Regions from separate parts of the Paenibacillus sp. FSL P2-0322 genome, predicted to be linked through region 2. Evidence: riboswitches for the same ligand, from Rfam matches in the RefSeq annotation. Region 2 holds a riboswitch; the other holds the start of a gene.
What was found. Region 2 has a riboswitch for S-adenosylmethionine ahead of metA (homoserine O-succinyltransferase). Riboswitches for the same ligand answer to the same signal wherever they lie in the genome.
Positions count from the first base shown of each region.

Region 1 (10,425 bases), 2.9 Mb from region 2:
ATGGCTTTATGGGCAGTACCTCATTGCGCGGACGAGTACCACGCCTGCTTAAAAGCGGCGTGCTCTGGAAGTCCAAACGCCATTTTGGCTAACCGCATGCTCAACAAACAAAGAAGACCCGCTCCCAGAGCAGGTCTTCTTTGTTTGTTGAGTGTATGATGATGTATATTTCCTATACAAAAGGAAGCTGGTTAAACGGACCATTCTATTTCAATCCAAATCTAGGTTATCCCATGCTTCAGCTTCCTTAATTTTGTTCATAATCACTTCGTACAGAAGCTCTGCTGAATCTGCGGATACAATCTCACCGTTGACCATCGCATAGGGTTCGGCGTTGCACTGACCACAATTGCTTAGGCATCCGTATTCAATCACATCATAATCTGGATTCTGCTCCAGCTTGGACATGATTTCATCGGTACCCCAATGCATATTACTGGTGCAAAACTCAATAATAGGCCTTAACATTTTTTCACCTGCTTTGGATGACGGGCATTTTAATTTGGCCCGCTTTGTAATATAATAATAAAGGTATAGGAAAGGAGTTGAATTCTAATGAGCGAAACACAAAGCGTTCAAATGTATGACGAAGTAGCAGATGTACTGGATAAGCTCCGTCCGTTCCTGCAACGCGATGGTGGCGACGTTGAGCTGGTTGACGTTGAAGACGGCATCGTTAAGCTGAAGCTGGTAGGCGCTTGCGGCAGTTGCCCAAGTTCCACAATCACGCTGAAAGCAGGGATTGAACGCGCTCTTCTCGAAGAAGTCGACGGCGTCCAAGAAGTGGTACAAGTATTCTAATGCTTGATGCATAATGATCATGAGAGTCTTGACTTCGGTAACGAAGCTCAAGACTCTTTTTTGTATTACAGCGTCTGAAGGATCACTTAAGCTTATATGGTTGGCCGAATGGGATCTAAACCTCCCGATACATCCATAATATTGCCTGTTATAAAATCCGAATGCTCCTCACATAAATAGGCGATCACTCGTGCAATGTCCTCTCCGCTCCCCGGACGTCCACGCGGTGTCTCTTTATCCTGCATGCCGATGACATCGGCGATTGACATTTCCTTATTTGCTCCTCGGATGTCCCCTGGACAGATCATATTGACCGTAATGCCATAAGGAGCTTCCTCCACAGCCAGTGACTTCGTAAAAGACACCAGCCCCACCTTGGCGGCTGCGTAGACGGCACGATGCGGCCAAGCCCTTGCTTCTCCAGCATGACCAAAGCCAAAATGAATAATACGTCCCCAATGCTGGCTACGCATGTGGGGCAATACCAAATGATCCAACAACATGGTACCGACCAGATTTCCTTGTATCATGGCATGAATCTCAGCCACACTGTAATCCGCAAACAGACGGCGTTCCCGGATGAACGGTCCGGCATTGTTCACCATAATATCGACTCCACCCAGCCGATCCTGTACTTCACCAATCAGCCTCGTGATATCTTCCTGAACAGAGATATCCCCTTGTAAAGACAGGCAGCGTACTCCTTTAAACTCAATCACCCGCTTAAGCGCTTCGGCTTCTGCTTGGCTATGCACATAATTTAGCGCAATATTACAGCCTTCATCCGCCAGACGCAAAGCGGTCGTTTTACCTAAACCTTTGGCACTGCCGGTTATGAATGCGACTTTATCTCTCAACAATTTTCCTCCTGTTCACAGAGAACGGTCACCCCCAAGTATAAAATATTTAAGCTTCCCCTACAACTCCATCCAAAAAGAAACCCCAGTCCTCTTGTTCAAGAGAATCTGGGGTTTGCGTGCAATGCGTTCTCGTTCCCTGCTTAAAATGCTGGAATAATCGCGCCTTGGTATTTATCTTCGATGAATTTTTTAGTTTCTGGAGATTGCAAAGCTTTGATTAGCTTCTGAATCGCTTCGGAATCTTTATTATCAGGACGTGCTACCAGAACGTTAGCATAAGGAGAATCTTTATCTTCCAGTGCCAGTGCATCCTTCGTTGGATTCAGCTTCGCTTCCAGAGCGTAGTTCGTGTTGATCAACGCAATATCCACTTCAGGCAACTGACGTGGCAGCATAGCCGCCTCAAGCTCCTTGAATTTCAGGTTTTTCTTATTTTCAGTAATATCTTTTACCGTAGCTTCAATGTTGCTTGCGTCTTTCAGCTTGATCAGACCTTGTTTCTCCAACAACAGCAATGCGCGGCCTCCGTTTGTCGCATCGTTCGGAATGGCTACAGTTGCGCCATCTGGGATTTCATCAAGCTTTTTATATTTTTGGGAGTAGATACCGAATGGCTCCAAATGAACTGCGCCCACAGAAACCAGATCCATTTTGCGCTCTTTGTTCATCACATCCAAGTAAGGTACATGTTGAAAGAAGTTAGCATCCAGTTGCTTGTCAAACAATTGTACGTTCGGCTGTACATAGTCGTTAAACTGAACGACTTGGAGACGAACCCCTTCTTTTTCCAACTGAGGCTTGATCGCTTCCAAAATTTCCGCATGCGGCACAGGAGAAGCTCCAATTTTCAGCTCCACTTCACGTGGTGATCCGCCTGTATTTTCGGTCGCATTGTTTGTATCCGATGTTGTGCTCTTTGTACCGCAAGCCGCCAGCACCGCAATTAATGTCAAGCTTAGTACAGCCAATACCCATTTCTTCATGTTATTACCCCTCCAATAATTTGTAATATTCAGGATCAGACGTCCTGATCAATAAGGATATCTATATGTTTTCCCTATTTTCGAGTATAATGCCGCACGAGACGATCTCCCGCCATTTGCAGCAATTGTACCAATACGACCATCAGCACGACCGCAACGATCATGACAGCCGTTTCATAACGATAATAGCCGTAGTTGATAGCCAGTGTACCCAGTCCACCGCCCCCGATCATCCCGGACATTGCCGTGTAGGATACGAGTGTAACGACGGTAATGGTTAATGCAGCGAGCAGACCCGGAAGTGCCTCACGTAACAGCACACGCCGGATAATTTGTCCTGTCGAGGCACCCATCGCTTGTGCGGCTTCAATGACGCCCTTGTCCACTTCACGCAGAGACGTTTCGACAAGACGTGCGAAGAATGGGGCAGCCCCAATAACCAATGGTGGAATGGTTCCCAACACCCCGGTCGAGGTACCTACCAGCGATCGTGTAAAAGGAATAAGTGCAACGATCAAAATGATAAATGGTACGGAACGTAAAATGTTAACGATGAATGATAATACAATGTATATCACCTTCATCAGAGTTAACGAGGAGCGACTCGCCAGAAACAATAATATGCCAAGCGGCAAACCAATAATGAGGGTGAACAATGCGGATGCTCCGAGCATCTGAAGGGTTTCCAGAGTAGAATTCCCTAGCTCATCCCAACTCACTTGTGAAAAATCAAGTTCGCTCATTGTCCGATCACCTCCACATCAAGTCCTTGCCCAGACACTTCGCGCAGCGTATGCTCTATATCTTCATGGTTTCCTTCAAAACGAACGATCAGCTGTCCATAGGGTACATTTTTAATCGTAGATATGGTTCCCTGCAAGATCGCAAAATCAACACCAGTGCTTCGAGCCGTACGCGACAGAATCGCATCATATGTTTTACTGCCCAAGAAGGAGATACGTACTACCTGCGCCGACTCGCCGCCACCTGCTGCCGCAATCGCTGCTTGCAGCTCCTCGGGATGTTCTGACTCCCGTTGGATAAAGTCCTTGGTCACCTGGTGCTGTGGCTTCAAAAATACTTCCGCCACTGGACCTTGCTCCACGATGTCGCCCTGATGAATGACGCCAACTCGATCACAAATGCTTTGAATGACATGCATTTCATGTGTAATCAGCACGATGGTTAAATTAAAGCGCTGATTAATATCCAACAACAATTTCAGGATAGACCCCGTCGTTTGCGGATCAAGCGCAGAAGTCGCTTCGTCACACAGCAATACATGAGGATCACTAGCCAGCGCCCGTGCAATTCCTACCCGCTGCTTCTGTCCACCTGAGAGCTGTGACGGATACTTTCCACTGTGTTCTTCCAGACCCACCAGTTCCAGCAGCTCACGAACTTTCATGTCCAGCTTTTCCCTGGGAGTGTTTACCAACCGCAAAGGAAATGCAATATTGTCATACACCGTTGCCGAAGACAACAAATTAAAATGCTGAAAAATCATTCCGATTTTTCGACGTTGCTTCTGTAACTGGGATTGACTCACAGTAGCGAGGTTTACCCCGTCTACCCATACTTCGCCTGAAGTAGGGCGTTCCAATAAATTAATACAGCGGATCAATGTACTTTTCCCCGCCCCGGAGTGACCAATCACTCCGAATATTTCTCCACGCTTTATAGAAAGATTCAACCCAGACAGCGCATTAACGCGTCGGTTGCCTTTGCCATAATGCTTGGTTAACTGCTTAAGCTCTATCAACGTGCTGCGACCCCCTTCACTTCTTCCTTACCCTTTTAACCAATTGTCATCTCTCAGGATTGTATAAAATCGCTATTTATTTATACAAAAAAGAGCCCCTTTCACAGAATGAAAAGGGCCCCACCTTGCGAACCTTTTCTCATCTGCCAAAATCGCTATAACTCTAGCGGTTTTGTAGGAATTAGCACCATCATGTTCCCTCCCAGTGTATTACACCGGGAAAGAACGGGTTGCCGGGCTTCATCGGGCCAGTCCCTCCACCTCTCTGGATAAGAAAAATATGTTAAACTCCAGCTTTAGCTGTCCGTTAAGTTTATATAAAAAAAACATAATTCAAGCATTTTTCTGAAACTAGGTTTCAGTATAGATAGTTTACATTGCTTTGTCAAAGGATATTTTCTATCATATTTTTGGGCGTACTGCCCGGTTCTCCCATTGTTTCGCAGTATAAGTAAAGGCGTTTGACAGCGACCGACATACCATTTCCAAGCCCTGCTGCAAATCTTCCAAATGGTGATCGAGGTCCTCCAGTTGGATTTTTCCATACAAAGCTCGGTGTCGTTGCCAGAGATCATCCTGCATTTCCGTATTCATATAGTGTATCTCCGTATTCCGACGCTTACGCAGCCGATTGATGGCATCGTTGTAAGTGTCCTTGATATCATTTAAATTATCGGTCAATACAGGATGCATTTTGAGATACTTGAGCTGCCGCAACACGGTAAAATACGAATAATGCGCCTTATACTGCCCTGTTTTTAAATCATACAGATCATTTAGCCAGTTACCCAGCTTATCCAAAATAGAGAAAACCCGAACAAACCCATCTTTATAAAAGAAAACATATAATGCATAATCGGATTTTTCATCCTCACTCATATCTTCAGCATATCCGGCTTTCACTTTCATACGGAAAAAGGCGGAAGCATGATGGCTCTGCTCCAGTTCATCCAGAGATGACATTAGACCGCGTGTTAAAATATCCGCCTTCCGAAAATCGTGGGTCGGATCTCCACCAGCCTGAATTTGCCGCTCCAGCAGGTTCAACATAGCTGACATGCTATTCATGGCATCTAGCAGGATGCCTTTGTTCACACGTGATGGCTCACCCAGTAGCTTGCGTATCATGCTTACGCCTCCTTATAAATGTAGAATCCGGCTGTAGGTTTAATTAGGGCGTCAAGCGAAATAACTCGTCCATCGTTGATCTACAAGCTTAACAATATCCTCACGCGGTAACACCTCATCCGGATACCCCGGCTTCATACGCGCATCCACTACAATCGGCAGCTTATAGTTCAGATGATGCAAACGCACTTCGCTGTCCGCGTACATATCCGTAGCCGGGTTAAAGCGTGTGAATACCGTCCACAGGAACGAGGCTTGAGAGCGAACGACTTCTTTGGCATCGTCCACAATGAAAACGAGCGGCCACTCTTGCTCACCCGCTGCTAATCGCTCCAAAACACGTGCCGCCAGCTCAGGCTCCTGCTCAAAGGACGCACCCGATACGACGAGGCAACCTCCGCAATAGGGCTCAATTTCACGAATTCCCGGCAGATCGCCTCCCTCATAAGCACGAGGCAATTCACGTACAGGCTCACCTATCCCCATCAGGATGGCCTTACTGCCATGATTCAGCTTGCGGCCTGTGTAATCGAGTGTATCGTGTGACGTGTGATTGAATATAAATAAATCCCTTGCTGGATTAAATCGCTCCAGAATGGTTTCCAGCAGCAGGTTAAAGTCCGATAAATCAATTACTCGATCCGTCAGCATCAGGAATTTAGTCAACGACAATTGACCTTGACCCAAAATAGTAAAACCGGATACAAGCGCTTCACGGGAGTAGCTTTCACGTACCACTGCCGCTGCTAGCGCATGTACACCCGTTTCCGCATACGCCCACAGGGACTTGACGGAAGGCATCACAAGCGGATATGCAGGCGACAGCAGACGTTGCAAAAACTCACCGAGATAGTAGTCTTCTTGCCGAGGCTTACCTACAATGGTTGCCGGATAAATGGCATCCTTGCGGTGATGCATATGTTTGACATGAAATACAGGGAAATCATGCTGTAATGAGTAATAGCCAAAATGATCACCAAACGGGCCTTCCGGACGGCGTTCATGAGGCGGTACATAACCGCTGATTGCAAATTCTGCTTCTGCTGGAATCCGGTGACCCCCAAGCGGGTCTTCTGTCATGGGCAGCTTGCCTCCCATAATAAGCGAAGCCAGCAACAGCTCAGGCAAGTTTTCCGGTGCTGGCGCAATGGCAGACGCAATCAGGGCAGGCGGGCCACCGATGATAATCGTCGTAGGCAATGGCTCATTACGCTGCTCCGCTTCATGATAATGAAAACCGCCGCCTTTATGAATTTGCCAGTGAATGCCCGTCGTCTGATCATCATAAATCTGAATGCGGTACATCCCCAAATTATGATCCTTGGGCTGACCTGGCTTCTCAGTATACACGAGTGGAAGCGTAATAAACGGCCCTCCATCCTCATGCCAACTGGTCACTTTAGGCAGTGGTGCCAGCGGAGCCTCTGTACGGCGAACTCCCAATACAGGGGCCTCGCTATGAGATACTGTTTTTAGCCCTACTTTTAGCATGTCCTTAATCAGGCCACGTTCATTCCACAATGCTTTGGGTGTAGGTGGAAACAATGTTTTGGTCGCTCCTACAATCGCATCCATCAGCTGCTCTGGTCGCGGGCCAAAAGCCATGTCCACACGGCGATTTGTGCCAAACAGATTACTGGCTACAGGAAACGGGGTTCCTTTTACATTCGTGAACAGAAGTGCCGGCCCTTCTTCCTCAATGACTCTTCGATGAATCTCAGCCAGCTCCAGGTAAGGATCGACAGGTGCCTCTATAATTTTAAGATGATTTTCTTTACGCAGCGCTTCAATAAATTGGCGCAAATTCTGGTAGATCAACTGGACGACTCCTCCTAAGCAAATCAAGCCCTCGAGAAACTCGCGGGCCTGGTTTGTTTCTTATATGCTATTATACGTGTTTAAACGCCTCTTGGGCAAAAATCCGCTTGACTATGATCTATGAAACGCTTAGGTACGTTGTGCTTGGGTCGGAACAAGCTTGCGGTCCGGTGACAATTGCCATACACGATAGCTCAGATAAGCCAAGATGGAGAACAACGATGCAATCACCAGCATATGTCCCAGCACGATAAACATGTAGATTTCAGGTTTGTTGACGTACAACAAGATAATTCCAATCACCACTTGAAGCAAGATTAACAAGACCGATACGACACCCAATATACGGATATCCCGGTGGTTCGGGTGATAACGGTATGAGTAGTGACCCACAGCCAAGATAATGACGAACAGCAGACCAGCTGAAATCTGATGAAGCAGCAGTGGAGATATGAAGCCCCCAATATTTACAACCTTCTGGATGACCGAGTGACTAAGCAACGCCCCTGAATAGACAGCAATATAGGTATAGATCGTCGATAACCATATAAAGTTACGAAAGCCCCGACTGACAGGCCCAGGAATCAGACGCGGGGTGTGGCGTGAATCTGCATGCTCCTGCCAAGCCCCCAACGTCATCATAGTCGCACTGGCAAAGGCGATAAGCGCAAAGCCAAAATGCAGTCCCATGACTGCAGCCGATTGGGAGAAGACGACAGCCAACGCCCCCATTGCACCTTGTATGATGACAAACATGAGCGTGAGCAGCGAGAATAGCTGCAAATCCTTCCGATGCTTCATAAACAGCAAAAAGCCAACAAATGAGGCGATAGAAAGAATCCCGGCCATGGCACTGACGGAGCGATGAGAGAACTCAATAAGGGATGCGATCGTATGTGCCGGAACCAGCTTACCATTGCACAGCGGGAATTCCCGGCCACAGCCGAGACCAGAATCCGTTCGCGTCACGACACCTCCACCGAAGGTAGCCAAAAACATGACAATACATGTTACGAGTGCCAGCCATTTTAATATTCTGATTTTGTTATTCAAAGAATTCACCCGTATCCTTCCAAATATAATATTTATTCACTTTATATGTTGTGAAATGATCACTTAAAGTAATTATAACTGATATATCGTTCCTTGACATACGAGCTTTGTTGACAAAATGTGAACGTGTCCGTGAGAAAGCCGCCCCCTGAGAAGGAAGCGGCTTTCTGAATGTCTTGATGTTATTTTGCCAAGCTCGCGTGGACTTCAACAGCCCGATCCAAAAATTGCTCAATCTCTTCGCGGGATTTGCGCAGTCTGTTTACCAGACGTACCAGTTCTCGCCCTTCACTGTAAGCGATAAAGCTAGGAATCCCCAATACATTTTGCTCTTGACTGACGCTTTCGGCCTGTTCTACATCAATCTCAATTAATGTAAGCTTATCTGCATATTGTTGTTCCACATCAGGCATGAACGGATCGATGAAATGACAATCCTTACACCAGTCCGCCTTAAACACAGCCACCGTAACGCCCGGAGTGGATATTGCCTTATTAAAGTCTTCATGAGAGACGATTTTTTGCATGGATGATTCCTCCTTAAATTCTTTTTGTGCTGAAAAGATTGCACTTTCTATTGTAACGCCAAGTGAAGCTTTTGCACACTCCCCCATTCTACTCACATGCCGATTGGAAGCCCTCTCATTGAGGCATACTAAAGATATACTTAAGAATCCACATAAGCGTCGACATCCTAACAGCATACCCAACATACTTGGCAGGATACGGGGGATGCTTGCAGTTGGAAAGGAGGTTAATTTAGTCATGTCTCTTACCGAATGGCTCCATACAGCATCTCGACAGCTTCAAGGAGGGCTAAAGTTACTGGGTTCCGTTCCCCGTGTTGCAGAGGAAGCTTGGGAGGGCAAACGGGCGGCTTGGACCGAATCCCGCAAATTACGCTACCCCTTGCGTGAACTAGCGTGGGATTATCATACGGCACAGGCCGCTATGAATGAAGCTGAAGCGATAATGCTGGTGAACGGACCCGCTACGCGTCCCTCTTCTCTGAATATGCCCTTATGCGAAACAGACTGTGAGCTACTGGAACGGATCAAGAACGATACAGCACAGGAGAATCGCAGCAACGTTACCCGCACTGCCGCTTACCTTGAATGCTATCGTGGCTACCCGGAGTTACATTGGGCATTACTGGCCCACCTGGTTTCTCGTAATGGCGGCTATAATATGACCGATCTGAAAGGGGGACTGATTGGCAACCTGTTCGGTGAACAGGAAAAGGAATGGCTGTATCGGCTACTGGAGCGCTGTAACGCCCTTATTTTTCAAGACGCTTATCCGCAGTTGCAACTTTACATGCACAGCCGTCATTTAGGTCGAAGTTGCTTTCATTTGTTGCCTTATTTTCACGTTTCGCCATTCATGAAGCCCTTTTGGGAACGTTTCTGGGCTTGGCGGGATAGCTCTCTGTTGACTGTGGCGCTCATCATTAATGAACAAAACTATATTGAAGGACGTGTGGTAAAAGATCCGTATTTTCAAAAATTTGTGACACACAAGCCGGGGTTTTATTTGCATGACTGGCTCCAGCTTAATCAGGTTATATTTCCACTTGGACTAAACGGTGGACTTGCTGGACTAGTAATGGAGCGTTTCGGCCATTTGGACGAGCGGATCGGCTTTGGCAAAAGTCTCTATGCTATGCTCTTCGGCCATCAGCAGGTGCTGGACCAGGTATCCGCATTCGCTAACAGTGTGCCGCATACAGGTTCACGCAGCGACTATTGGCCCGGATTGTTCACCCCGAATGAACAAAAAGCGCTGCACTCTCCAGATGAAAGTGCAACGCTTTTAGCACATGAATGGCTACCGCCAGGACAACGTCTGTACAGTCCGGAGCTGAACGCCGTCTGGTCCGATACAGCTTATGATCCAATCCCCCGGTATGACTGGTTTCAGGACGGCTCCACACTTGGACATCTCAGCGAACCAAGGCGACCGCTGTTATTTGCCATGCGCCATGAGCATCGTCATGGCATCCAAAAAACAGCAATGGCCC
Region 1 is NZ_CP150243.1:4,903,924-4,914,348, forward strand. Features, by position in the region: gene MKY24_RS21680 (NAD(P)/FAD-dependent oxidoreductase) at 1-92, shown strand, start outside; gene MKY24_RS21685 (YuzB family protein) at 211-468, opposite strand; gene MKY24_RS21690 (NifU family protein) at 556-801, shown strand; gene MKY24_RS21695 (SDR family oxidoreductase) at 894-1,658, opposite strand; gene MKY24_RS21700 (MetQ/NlpA family ABC transporter substrate-binding protein) at 1,802-2,644, opposite strand; gene MKY24_RS21705 (methionine ABC transporter permease) at 2,719-3,387, opposite strand; gene MKY24_RS21710 (ATP-binding cassette domain-containing protein) at 3,384-4,406, opposite strand; SAM riboswitch class I at 4,543-4,682, opposite strand; gene MKY24_RS21715 (Cthe_2314 family HEPN domain-containing protein) at 4,809-5,534, opposite strand; gene MKY24_RS21720 (UbiD family decarboxylase) at 5,586-7,352, opposite strand; gene MKY24_RS21725 (COX15/CtaA family protein) at 7,482-8,414, opposite strand; gene MKY24_RS21730 (thioredoxin family protein) at 8,588-8,932, opposite strand; gene MKY24_RS21735 (DUF2515 family protein) at 9,171-10,425, shown strand, end outside.
Region 1: linked by a shared signal. The riboswitch ahead of MKY24_RS21710 (ATP-binding cassette domain-containing protein) and the one ahead of metA (homoserine O-succinyltransferase) in region 2 are both predicted to bind S-adenosylmethionine.

Region 2 (10,425 bases):
TTCGATAATATAATCCGCTATTGCCGAAGACATGATGCTGTATACACAGGGGAGAAAGCTTTCAAACGCCGAATTGCTTTCTGTGCCCTTGCAGGTCCATGCCACTTTGTTATCCAGCTGTCTGAAAGTGAATCGAAATCCGCGCCGTGACATATGTAGTCCCTTTGTTCTACTTTTGACCACTTCGTAAAACCGGTCGGTTTCCTGATCTCCGTCTGTATTGGTCCACACTGTAAACAGTTCCATTGGCTCACTCCTTTCGATCACTGCTTTCAGTATATGGCGGCCTCTGAAGGGTTATACGAAGTGAACGACTGGAAACAGAAAGACATATTCAAAAGAGGATGATCTGGTTTCAAAAAGCCGGTTGGCGTGTTATAAACATTACTGTGATATAGGAAAAAAACCGAAAGACGTTTGAATATTTAGGGTGGGGTATGTTAAGGTTATAGTAATATGAATTTTTCACAAGAGGGAGGAGATAAGATGTCAACGATGCTGAACATGCTGCGTACATTCATGATCGTCATATTGAGCCTCGTTCAGATTTTGTCCCTTCCTGTGACGTTTCATGCGGAAGACACCACTCAATCCCTTCAGTTTACGGCGGGATCTTCTCTTATGCCTCATGCTGATATTTCCTCGTTAGAAACAGACTCTCACGGTCTGGAGCATCATTCCAAACCAGCTATACGCAAGTCCTCCCCTTTACTTCATCTGGTGATCGCTGCGGCCAAATCACTTCCCTTTGTCATTTTGATAGCGCTTGTGCTGCTATTGAGCATCCCTAAACTACGTCTGCCTTTTATTCCTGTCATTTGCAAACTAAAGAAGCAATTGTACTTGTTCCCCATCAAATTCACCTCTAGTTATGTGGCTTAACCTCCCTTTGCATGCACATCACCACATTTGCATGTCTATTTGTTAACCTGTCCCAATAAGTGTAATACGTAAAGTCTATTTATCAGGTTTTTTATGTTAATTTATAAAATTTAATACAAAAAGAAAGTTTCCATGTCACTCCCAAAGTATGTGATTTATTTCCCATACCATTCATTTAAATAACGTATCATACAGGAGGCTTTACAAATGGATATTCGAGAGTCTATTTTGCCAGGAATCGGGATTAAGTATCGAATAGATGCAGAGAGTGGCGACCGAATTGTCATTATTATTCATGATGATGGCAGGCGCGAGTTGTATCACTTTGATTACGAGGATCTGGAACAAAGTATTTCTATGACAACCCTGAATGATCAGGAAGCGCGATTGGTAGCCTCCATCATCGGTGGTATGACCTATAAGCCCAAACAGCTTGAAAGTGTAGAAATGACGTTTGACGATTTTATTATCGAATGGTATAGAGTGGAATCTCATTATGCAAGTGTCGGCAAATCCATCGGTGAGCTGGATGTAAGGCAAAATTCGGGAGCCACTGTTATTGCCATTGTGGAGAAAAAAGGAAAGAAATATGTAAATCCTGGTCCTGAAGTGATGATTAACGATGATGCCACTGTAGTCGTTGTTGGGGAACGCGATCAGCAAAAACGCTTTAAACAAATCCTTATGAACGGAAGCGGGTGATTGGATGGATCATCTGGTATTTGAGGTTGGATTGGCTATTGCTCTCATCGCTGCAGCCGGACTTATTTCCTCCAAACTGCGCTTCTCGGTCATCCCTTTTTATATCCTGATCGGAATGGCAGTTGGGCCACATGCGATGGAGCTATGGCATTTTGATTTTCGCTTTATCGAAAGCGCCCCATTTATTGATTTTATGGGAAGAATCGGAGTGCTGTTTCTTCTCTTCTACTTGGGTCTCGAGTTCTCAGTAGGTCGGTTAATTAAATCAGGCCGTTCCATTGCCGTGGGCGGAACCATTTATATTGGCATCAATTTTACACTGGGGCTGGCTCTTGGCTTCCTGAGCGGCTTTCCTGTAGCAGAGACACTGGTTATCGCCGGAATTACAACAATATCATCCAGTGCTATTGCTGCGAAGGTGCTGGTAGATCTCAAGCGGACCGCCAATGCTGAAACTGAAATGATTTTGGGCATTATTATGTTCGAGGATGTTTTCCTCGCCGTATACATCTCCATCCTCTCCGGATTGGTTCTTAGCGATTCATCCTCGCTCGGTGGTGTGCTGCTATCAGCGCTAATCGCGCTAGGCTTTATGCTTGCAGTCATTATTATCGGCCGTAAGGCCGTCCCTCTGTTAAATCGGATTCTCCGTATTCGCTCCAATGAGGTATTCGGACTTGTTGTTTTCGGCTCTCTATTTCTGGTGGCTGGTTTTTCGGAAACGATTCATGTGGCGGAAGCTATCGGCGCCCTGTTAGTCGGTCTGGTACTGGCCGAAACGGAACATGCCAAACGTATCGAGCATTTAATTGTTCCTTTCCGCGATTTCTTTGGCGCCCTGTTTTTCTTCAGCTTTGGATTATCCATTGATCCACTGTCCCTGGGAGGAAACGCGATATGGCTTGCACTGGCAGCAGTCGTCCTCACGTTGTTTGGTAACATTTGGGCAGGAATGCTGGCTGGGCGTACGGCCTCCTTATCTCCCAAAGCGTCAGCAAATATCGGCCTGACCATTGTGGCACGGGGTGAATTTTCGATTATCATGGCCAACTTGGGGAAAGAAGGCGGTTTGCTTGATATTCTTCAACCCTTTGCAGCCATCTATGTACTCATACTGGCGATTCTTGGACCACTTCTGACAAAGCAGTCAAAACCTATTTTTAATATGTTAAACAAAATATTTAAGTTCAAGGACCCCCGCCTACGAAAGGAAGAAAGTAACTCGGCGTAACTGTAAAAGCTGGATACGACAATCCATAGGAGGGAAGGCTATGCCGCACGCTGTAAAACATGCCGAAACTCTATGAGGCGGCTTGTCAAGCCCGCTTCAGGAGATGCTAGCAGGTTCCCTGTCTTTTATACGGTGATTGGCGGAATTACGGCATCCGTCGGTCTGGAATTGTTTTTGCATCCGCATGATATGATCGCTGGAGGCGTCACGGGGATCTCTAGACTCATGTCGCTTTATACACAAGAGCATTTTGGGTTACTGCTATTCGTTTTGAACTTGCCACTCATGCTGCTGTATTCTCTGTCTACTCACAAACCCATGTTGCTCCGTGCACTACCCGGCTTGTTCGCCTTTTCGGGCTCAGCCATCATTCTTTCGCCTTTTCCGGCAGTGAGCGGCCATCCGGTCGTATGTGCTTTGGGCGGCGGAATCTGTATAGGGCTTGGCGCAGGGCTGGCAGCTCGTCACGGTGGTCTGCTCGATTCACTAGGACTTAACGAGTCAGACGATGGCCGTCCATCCACATTATTGCTAACACATCGCAAGATTCCGTTAATACAGATTGTTATGCTGTGTAATGGTCTGCTGCTCATTACGGCTGGCTTTGTGCTAGGCTGGGAGCCAGCTCTCTATTCAGCCTTATCCTGCCTCGCCGCCTATGAAACGACCCGGCTGATGTTTACCGGTCTGACGCGTATGGTTTGTGTTGTCAGCAAGAAACAGCAAACCGTCGAGGATGCCATATATCGCAGGCTGCGTATACACAGCACGCCTGTTGTAGACTCTGCCCAGATAGAGGGCAAGATTAAAAGCGAATCTGAGGATAAAAAAGAACAAATGGTCATCGTTTACAGCGTTCATCTGTTGGATTTGCAGCGCTTTAAGGCAGTCATCCAAATGGCAGACCCGCAGGCTGAGATCATGCATATGAAACGATGGAAAGCATAGCAAAGTAACACATCAAAAAACGCTTATCTACACTAATCCTTGTACATAGATTAGTGATGGATAAGCGTTTTGTAATTAATAATATATTAACGGATATTAATTTTGCATGATAAAATCATGTTCAATACTGCTGGCACTGTCAAAAGTACGAATAATATCATAACGGGTATTGCGCTGTGCTGGAACGTGACCCGTCTCGCGGATCAACTGTAAAATGGATTCAATGTTAACCTTATACGTTGCGCCTGCAGCGGAAACTACGTTTTCCTCAATCATGGTGCTGCCAAAATCATCGCAACCGTAGTACAACGATTTTTTACCGATTTCAGGTCCCATCGTTACCCATGAAGACTGAATATGCTTGATGTTATCCAATACAAGACGACTGATCGCAACGGTCTTCAAATATTCCTCCGGCGTCTGGCGTTCCTTCTTCAGATTGGTGTTGTCTGGCTGGAAGGTCCAAGGAATAAAGGCCAAAAATCCTTCAGAATTATATTTGTTTTCAATGCATTCGTCCTGAGCATCACGAACACGCAACAAATGCAGCGCACGCTCCTCCATCAACTCGCCAAAGCCGATAACCATCGTAGCAGTCGTGTTCATCCCAACCTTGTGAGCCGTTTGCATCACATCCATCCAATCACGCCAAGAGCCTTTGAGACGGCTAATTTTGCGGCGTGTGCGGTCATCCAAAATTTCTCCGCCTCCACCCGGAAGCGAATCCAATCCAGCTTCATGAATGGCTCGAATCGTGTCTTCCATGGATAGACCGGATTTTTCCTTCATTTTGTGAATTTCAGCTGGCGAGAAGGAGTGCATCGTAATATCGGGAAAACGCTCCTTGATAGCTTTCAGCAAATCCGTATAATAACTGAACGGCAGATTCGGATTCACACCGCCTTGCATTAGAATTTCGGTGCCACCTACATCCTGCGTTTCCTTGATCTTCTGAAAGATCACCTCGTCCGGCAAAACATAACCTTCATCAGAACCCGGTCTACGGTAAAAAGCGCAGAAGCGACAATATACGTCACATACGTTCGTATAGTTAATATTTCGTCCGATGACGAAGGTTTTAATGGGATCGGGGTGCATGCGATTCATAACTTTATTCGCCGCATGACCTATTTTTTCTACCTCATCTGATTCGAACAAAGCAACGGTATCCTCTAAATTCAGGCGTTCGCCGCGTAGGGCTTTATCTAAAATATGGTCGATTACACTCATGGTGTATCCTCCTTCGCTGTCACAGGGCGACGAAATGAAAGACAGGACTTATGAACGAGAATGCTTTCACAAACCTGCGTTCGAACCCTGCCGTAATGTATGTTCATGACTGGCCTTGTATGTTGTCTGTGCTATTTAGCATAGTAAAACCTAATGATAATACTAACATATCTTTAGGTAAGGAACCATACTTATTCCCGCTTCTTTCTGCTTTTCACCTAGGAAAACAGGCAACTGCCAAGCTTATCTCAACATTGCATATAGACAAGAAATAGGAAAACAGAACTGAAAAGTGCATTTTTTCACACTGTCCTTCATGTCATTCTTATAGAAAACAGCAAGCCTCCTGAATGAATGGAAACTTGCTGTTTAGTACTGTACATATTTGCTCCCTGCCTGAAAACGACAAAGATACTACTGATGTGCTAACGCTCTAGCGCAGCGCCTCATCCAGATCACTAATCAGGTCGTCAATATCCTCCAGACCTACGGAGAAACGAAGTAATCCGTCCGTAATCCCGCGCTCCAATCGTACACTATGGGGCATAGCCGCGTGTGACATCATCGCCGGATACGACAAGATGCTTTCCACAGCTCCCAGACTCACCGCTACAATTGGAATACGTACGCGACTGAGGACTTCTTTTGCACGCTCACCAGAACCCACATCAAACGATATCACTGCACCATAACCGCTGGATTGACGCTCATGAACTTCACGTCCTGGATGATTCTCCAGACCCGGGTAGTACACCGCCTCAATGTCATTGCGCTCGTTCAGCCAATTGGCGAGCTTTGCTGCACTCTTTTCGCTGTGAGCCATACGAGCCTCCAGTGTCTTCATACCGCGCATGAGCAACCATGACTCCTGCGGAGCCAGCACGGTACCCAGTCCATTTTGGAGCTGCTTGATTTGTCTCCCCAGCGATTCGGTACGTGCTACTGCAAGTCCTGCCAGCACATCGCTGTGTCCGCCCAGAAACTTGGTCGCACTGTGCAATACAATATCGACACCCTGCTCAATCGGACGTTGATAATAAGGTGTCATAAAAGTATTATCCAATAACGTCAAAAGTCCGTTATCCTGTGCCCAAGAGGTTATTCCTGCTACATCGGTAATTTTGAGTGTCGGATTGGACGGGGTTTCCATATATACAGCCCTTGTATTCTCCTGCAACGCCTCTTTCACATGGTTGAGGTCCGTCATGTCAACGAAGGTCGTTTCGATATTCATCCGTTTCAAAATGGAGGTCAGCAGTCGATATGTTCCTCCATATACGTCCTCGGAAACAATGACATGATCTCCAGCAGACAAGAGCATAAATGTAGTAGAGATGGCCGCCATACCTGATGCAAAGGCAAAACCGCTAGCTCCGCCTTCTAATAAGGCGATATAATCCTCCAAAGCTTGTCGTGTCGGATTACCTGAACGGCTATAGTCATGCTGTGGAGGATTAAAAATATCATGATGGTGAAAGGTAGAAGCTTGATAGATCGGGACGCTCGAAGCCCCCGTAACACTGTCAATTTCAGAGCCGAAATGCAGCAGCTTGGTAGCGAACTTCCGCTCTTTGTCCAGATCCTGGCCGATCCTTCTCGCATCCTCTATCATTGCTGCTCCCCTCCTTCTACTTCTTGACGTGCCGCTTCCAGCGCCGAACGCAAATCTTCAATTAGGTCGTCTGTATGCTCAATGCCGACGGAGAAACGCAACAGCCTGTCATCTACCCCGACTGCATCCCGAATTTCTGCTGGTATGTCCGCATGTGTCTGCACAGCGGGATAGGTCATTAGCGATTCCACACCGCCGAGACTTTCCGCAAACGCAATGAGCTTAATGTGACGAAGCAAAGGCTCCACATAACGAGCATCCTTTACTTTAAAGGAGAAGATACCCGTATTTCCGCTGGATTGTTTATTTTGAATCTCACGACCTGGGTGGCCTTCGAGAGCTGGATAAAATACTTCCGCCACCGCCGGATGCGTCAGTAAATAGTTAGATAGCACTGTTGCATTATGCTGATGTCGGTCCATACGCAGCGCTAACGTCTTCATCCCCTTCATCAACTGATAGCAGTCGCTCGGGGAAAGCACGGCCCCTATGGAATTGTGCAGGAAGGAAATTTCAGCTGATAGCTCTTTGCCTTTGGTTACGATCAACCCTGCCAGCACATCGTTGTGTCCGCCCAAATATTTGGTTGCGCTATGTACCACAATATCCGCGCCCAGCTCCAATGGCCGCTGGAAATATGGGGTTAGCAGCGTATTATCTACAATGGTAAGCAACTGATGTTGTGATGCCCACTCGGCAACCGCTCGAATATCAGTGATCATCATTAACGGATTTGTAGGTGTTTCTATGAATACAGCTTTGGTATTCGGTCGACATGACTGTTCGAGTGCTTCAAGATCATTCGTATCCACATAACTTGCTGTTACACCAAATTTAGATAAAATACGCTCCAGCAAGCGATATGTCCCGCCATACAGATCCAGCGATACAATGAGGTGATCTCCCTGTCCAAACAATGCAAATACCGTTTGCAGCGCCGCCATACCTGAGCTACATGCAAAACCTGCATCACCCGATTCAAGTGCAGCAGAAGCCTCTTCCAGTACCTTTCGCGTAGGATTGATCGTCCGAATGTAATCAAATCCTGTGCTTTGACCTAGACGGGGATGGCGGAACGCCGTAGATTGGTAAATCGGGTAATTAACAGCCCCGGTTACTGGCTCCTCTACTGAACCGATTTGTGCCAATCTGCTTTCGATTTTCCACTGTTTCTCACTCATATGAATCCTCCTGTTAACTTCCATAGTGGGTGCTATAACATATCCTGCAAAAATGGATGTCAAAGACTATACTGCTGCGCTACTGCAAGGTGGTACTGTACAAGGGTAAACTACAAGCCCCTTTTTAAATCTGGGGCCCGATATCGTAAGGTGTTTCTTGGTATACATAATAGTTCAGCCAATTCGAGAATAATAAATTGGCGTGTGCCCGCCAGATTGAGGGTGGTGTGCGCTTGGGATCATCATTAGGAAAATAATTTTTGGGGACTTCAATATCCATTCCTTTGGCCACATCGCGGTCGTATTCCCATTTCAGGGAAAGCGGGTCATATTCAGAGTGCCCAGTTACAAAAATTTGTTTACCGTCAAGCGTGGCTACGAGGTACACTCCAGCTTCCTCGGATTCGGATAAAACTTCTAATTCGGCAATATGATCAATATCTTCCCGCCGAACCTCAGTATGTCGGGAGTGAGGAGCATAAAACAATTCATCAAAGCCGCGTAGCAATTTTACTTTAGGTTTAATCACGGTGTGTGGAAATACGCCAAAGCATTTGTAGTCGAGCCCGTATTTAGGGACATCGAAATGATGGTATAAGCCTGCCTGTGAGGCCCAACAGATATGCATGGTCGAAGTTACATTCGTTTTCGTCCATTCAAAGATTTGCTGGATCTCCTCCCAGTAGTTCACATCCTCAAACTCAAGCTGTTCAACCGGGGCTCCTGTAATGACCATGCCGTCAAAACGACTGTTCTTGATCTCGTCAAACGTTTTATAGAACATGTTCAAATATTCTTGCGATGTATTTTTGGATACATGAGATTTCATGTGCACCAGCGTGACGTCCACTTGCAGCGGCGTATTGCCGACCAAGCGCAACAGTTGGGTTTCCGTCGTCTCCTTTGTAGGCATTAAATTCAAAATGGCGATACGCAACGGACGAATATCCTGATGATAAGCCAAGCTTTCATCCATTACGAAAATATTTTCGCCCTCCAGCACTTCCTTGGCAGGTAGCGTGTCTGGGATTTTAATCGGCATGTAAACTCACTCCTTGTTCGGTAAGTTTTGCGAAAATCGTCTTGTTGAGATGCCGGGCATATAATAAAAAGACCTTTCTCAGGTTAGAGAAAGGTCATATTTGTATCCATATGCGCCTCTCTCATCTGTCAGGGCAACGCTCTTTGTACAAAGCGCGCGTCCTGCAAGAATTAGCACCGTGCGATTAAAATCGCCGGTTGCCGGGTATCATCGGGCTAGTCCCTCCACCTGCTCTTGATAAGATTTCGCTATATTCATTTTAGGTTCACAAAGTTCTTGTTGTTCACTTTAATGCATCGGCTGGGCTTCGTCAAGATGGGACTTTTAAATTTGTACCCTGCATTCACATTTTGTCTACCTTTTCCATAGGTTAAATCATATCCCTCCTTTCGCTGAAGCTCTTGCCACTACTGTTGATTTAGCCCATGATTTTGCGCTTGAAAGGCCGTAGGCCGAGCGTTATACTATACAAGTGCTATTAGGCAAAAATATGGAGTAGTAGTGCAGATTTGAGTGTTTCCTGCGATACTGTGGCAATCTAAAAAAGAACATTTGAGAGGTGAATCCGGAATGGAAGGCGACCCGAGTCCGAATAGGCGGCGATCCCTGAACAACAGCATAGGAATGACTTCAGCTTGCCGAAAGACGGGACGCCAGGCTCTGCATGCTCCAAAAGCCTCCGGCTTTTGATGGGAGTGCACGCTTACCCGCACCGGCTAACTGGCTAACTGAGTCCATTCCTTATGCTTAAGGTAAACGTATTTCCGTTACGACGGAGCATAAGGAGTGACATATATGAAAATCCGTTTGGTCAACAACGGGGTTTTTACCCCTGTCGAAGAAATTGAAATGGCGCTTACTGCACCGGCAGAAGGTTTTTATTGGATTGATGCCGATGTCGATGATTTGGCAGTGCTCCAGCCTTTATTTTCCATGCATGATCTTGCAGTAGAAGACTGTTTGAGTGAAGAAGAACAGCGTCCGAAGATTGAAATTTATGAAAGCCATTATTTTATCGTTGTAAATAGCATTCGTTTTGATGATGAAGAAATATTTTTGCGAGCTTTGAACATTTTTCTCGGCCGCCATTTTATCATTACGGTGACCAAGCAGAAAATAAATGAGCTTCGTACCCTCAAGCCTATGCTGTGGGAGCAAGAAGTCAGCCAGCCTGACCGTTTTATGTATCTGTTGGTCGACTTGATTGTTGACAACTATTTTCTGGTTGGTGACCGGATTGAGGTCCGCATTGAGAAGCTGGAAGAAGATATTCTAATGCATACGAAAAAGTCGCATTTGAACGAAATCATCGGCTTACGAAGTGAGATTCTGTGGCTGAAAAAAGTGCTGGGTCCACAAAAAGAAGTCATCAATACCCTGAACAAACGGGATTTGCGGCTCATCGACGATCAATTGCAAAAATATTTCAGCGACATTTATGAAAATGCTGTGAAAATTTCGGAGACTTTTGAAACTTACCGCGACTTGATGGGTAACCTTCGAGAAGCTTATCAATCCAGTATCGCCAACCGTGCCAATGAAATTATGCGTGTGTTTACGGCAATTACGACCGTATTTATGCCATTGACAGTCATTA
Region 2 is NZ_CP150243.1:1,754,181-1,764,605, reverse strand. Features, by position in the region: gene MKY24_RS07765 (putative sporulation protein YtxC) at 1-246, opposite strand, end outside; gene MKY24_RS07760 (hypothetical protein) at 487-882, shown strand; gene MKY24_RS07755 (cation:proton antiporter regulatory subunit) at 1,090-1,584, shown strand; gene MKY24_RS07750 (cation:proton antiporter) at 1,589-2,815, shown strand; gene MKY24_RS07745 (YitT family protein) at 2,888-3,763, shown strand; gene mqnC (cyclic dehypoxanthinyl futalosine synthase) at 3,860-4,993, opposite strand; gene MKY24_RS07735 (aminotransferase class V-fold PLP-dependent enzyme) at 5,427-6,605, opposite strand; gene MKY24_RS07730 (PLP-dependent transferase) at 6,602-7,786, opposite strand; gene metA (homoserine O-succinyltransferase) at 7,911-8,828, opposite strand; SAM riboswitch class I at 8,947-9,072, opposite strand; gene corA (magnesium/cobalt transporter CorA) at 9,624-10,425, shown strand, end outside.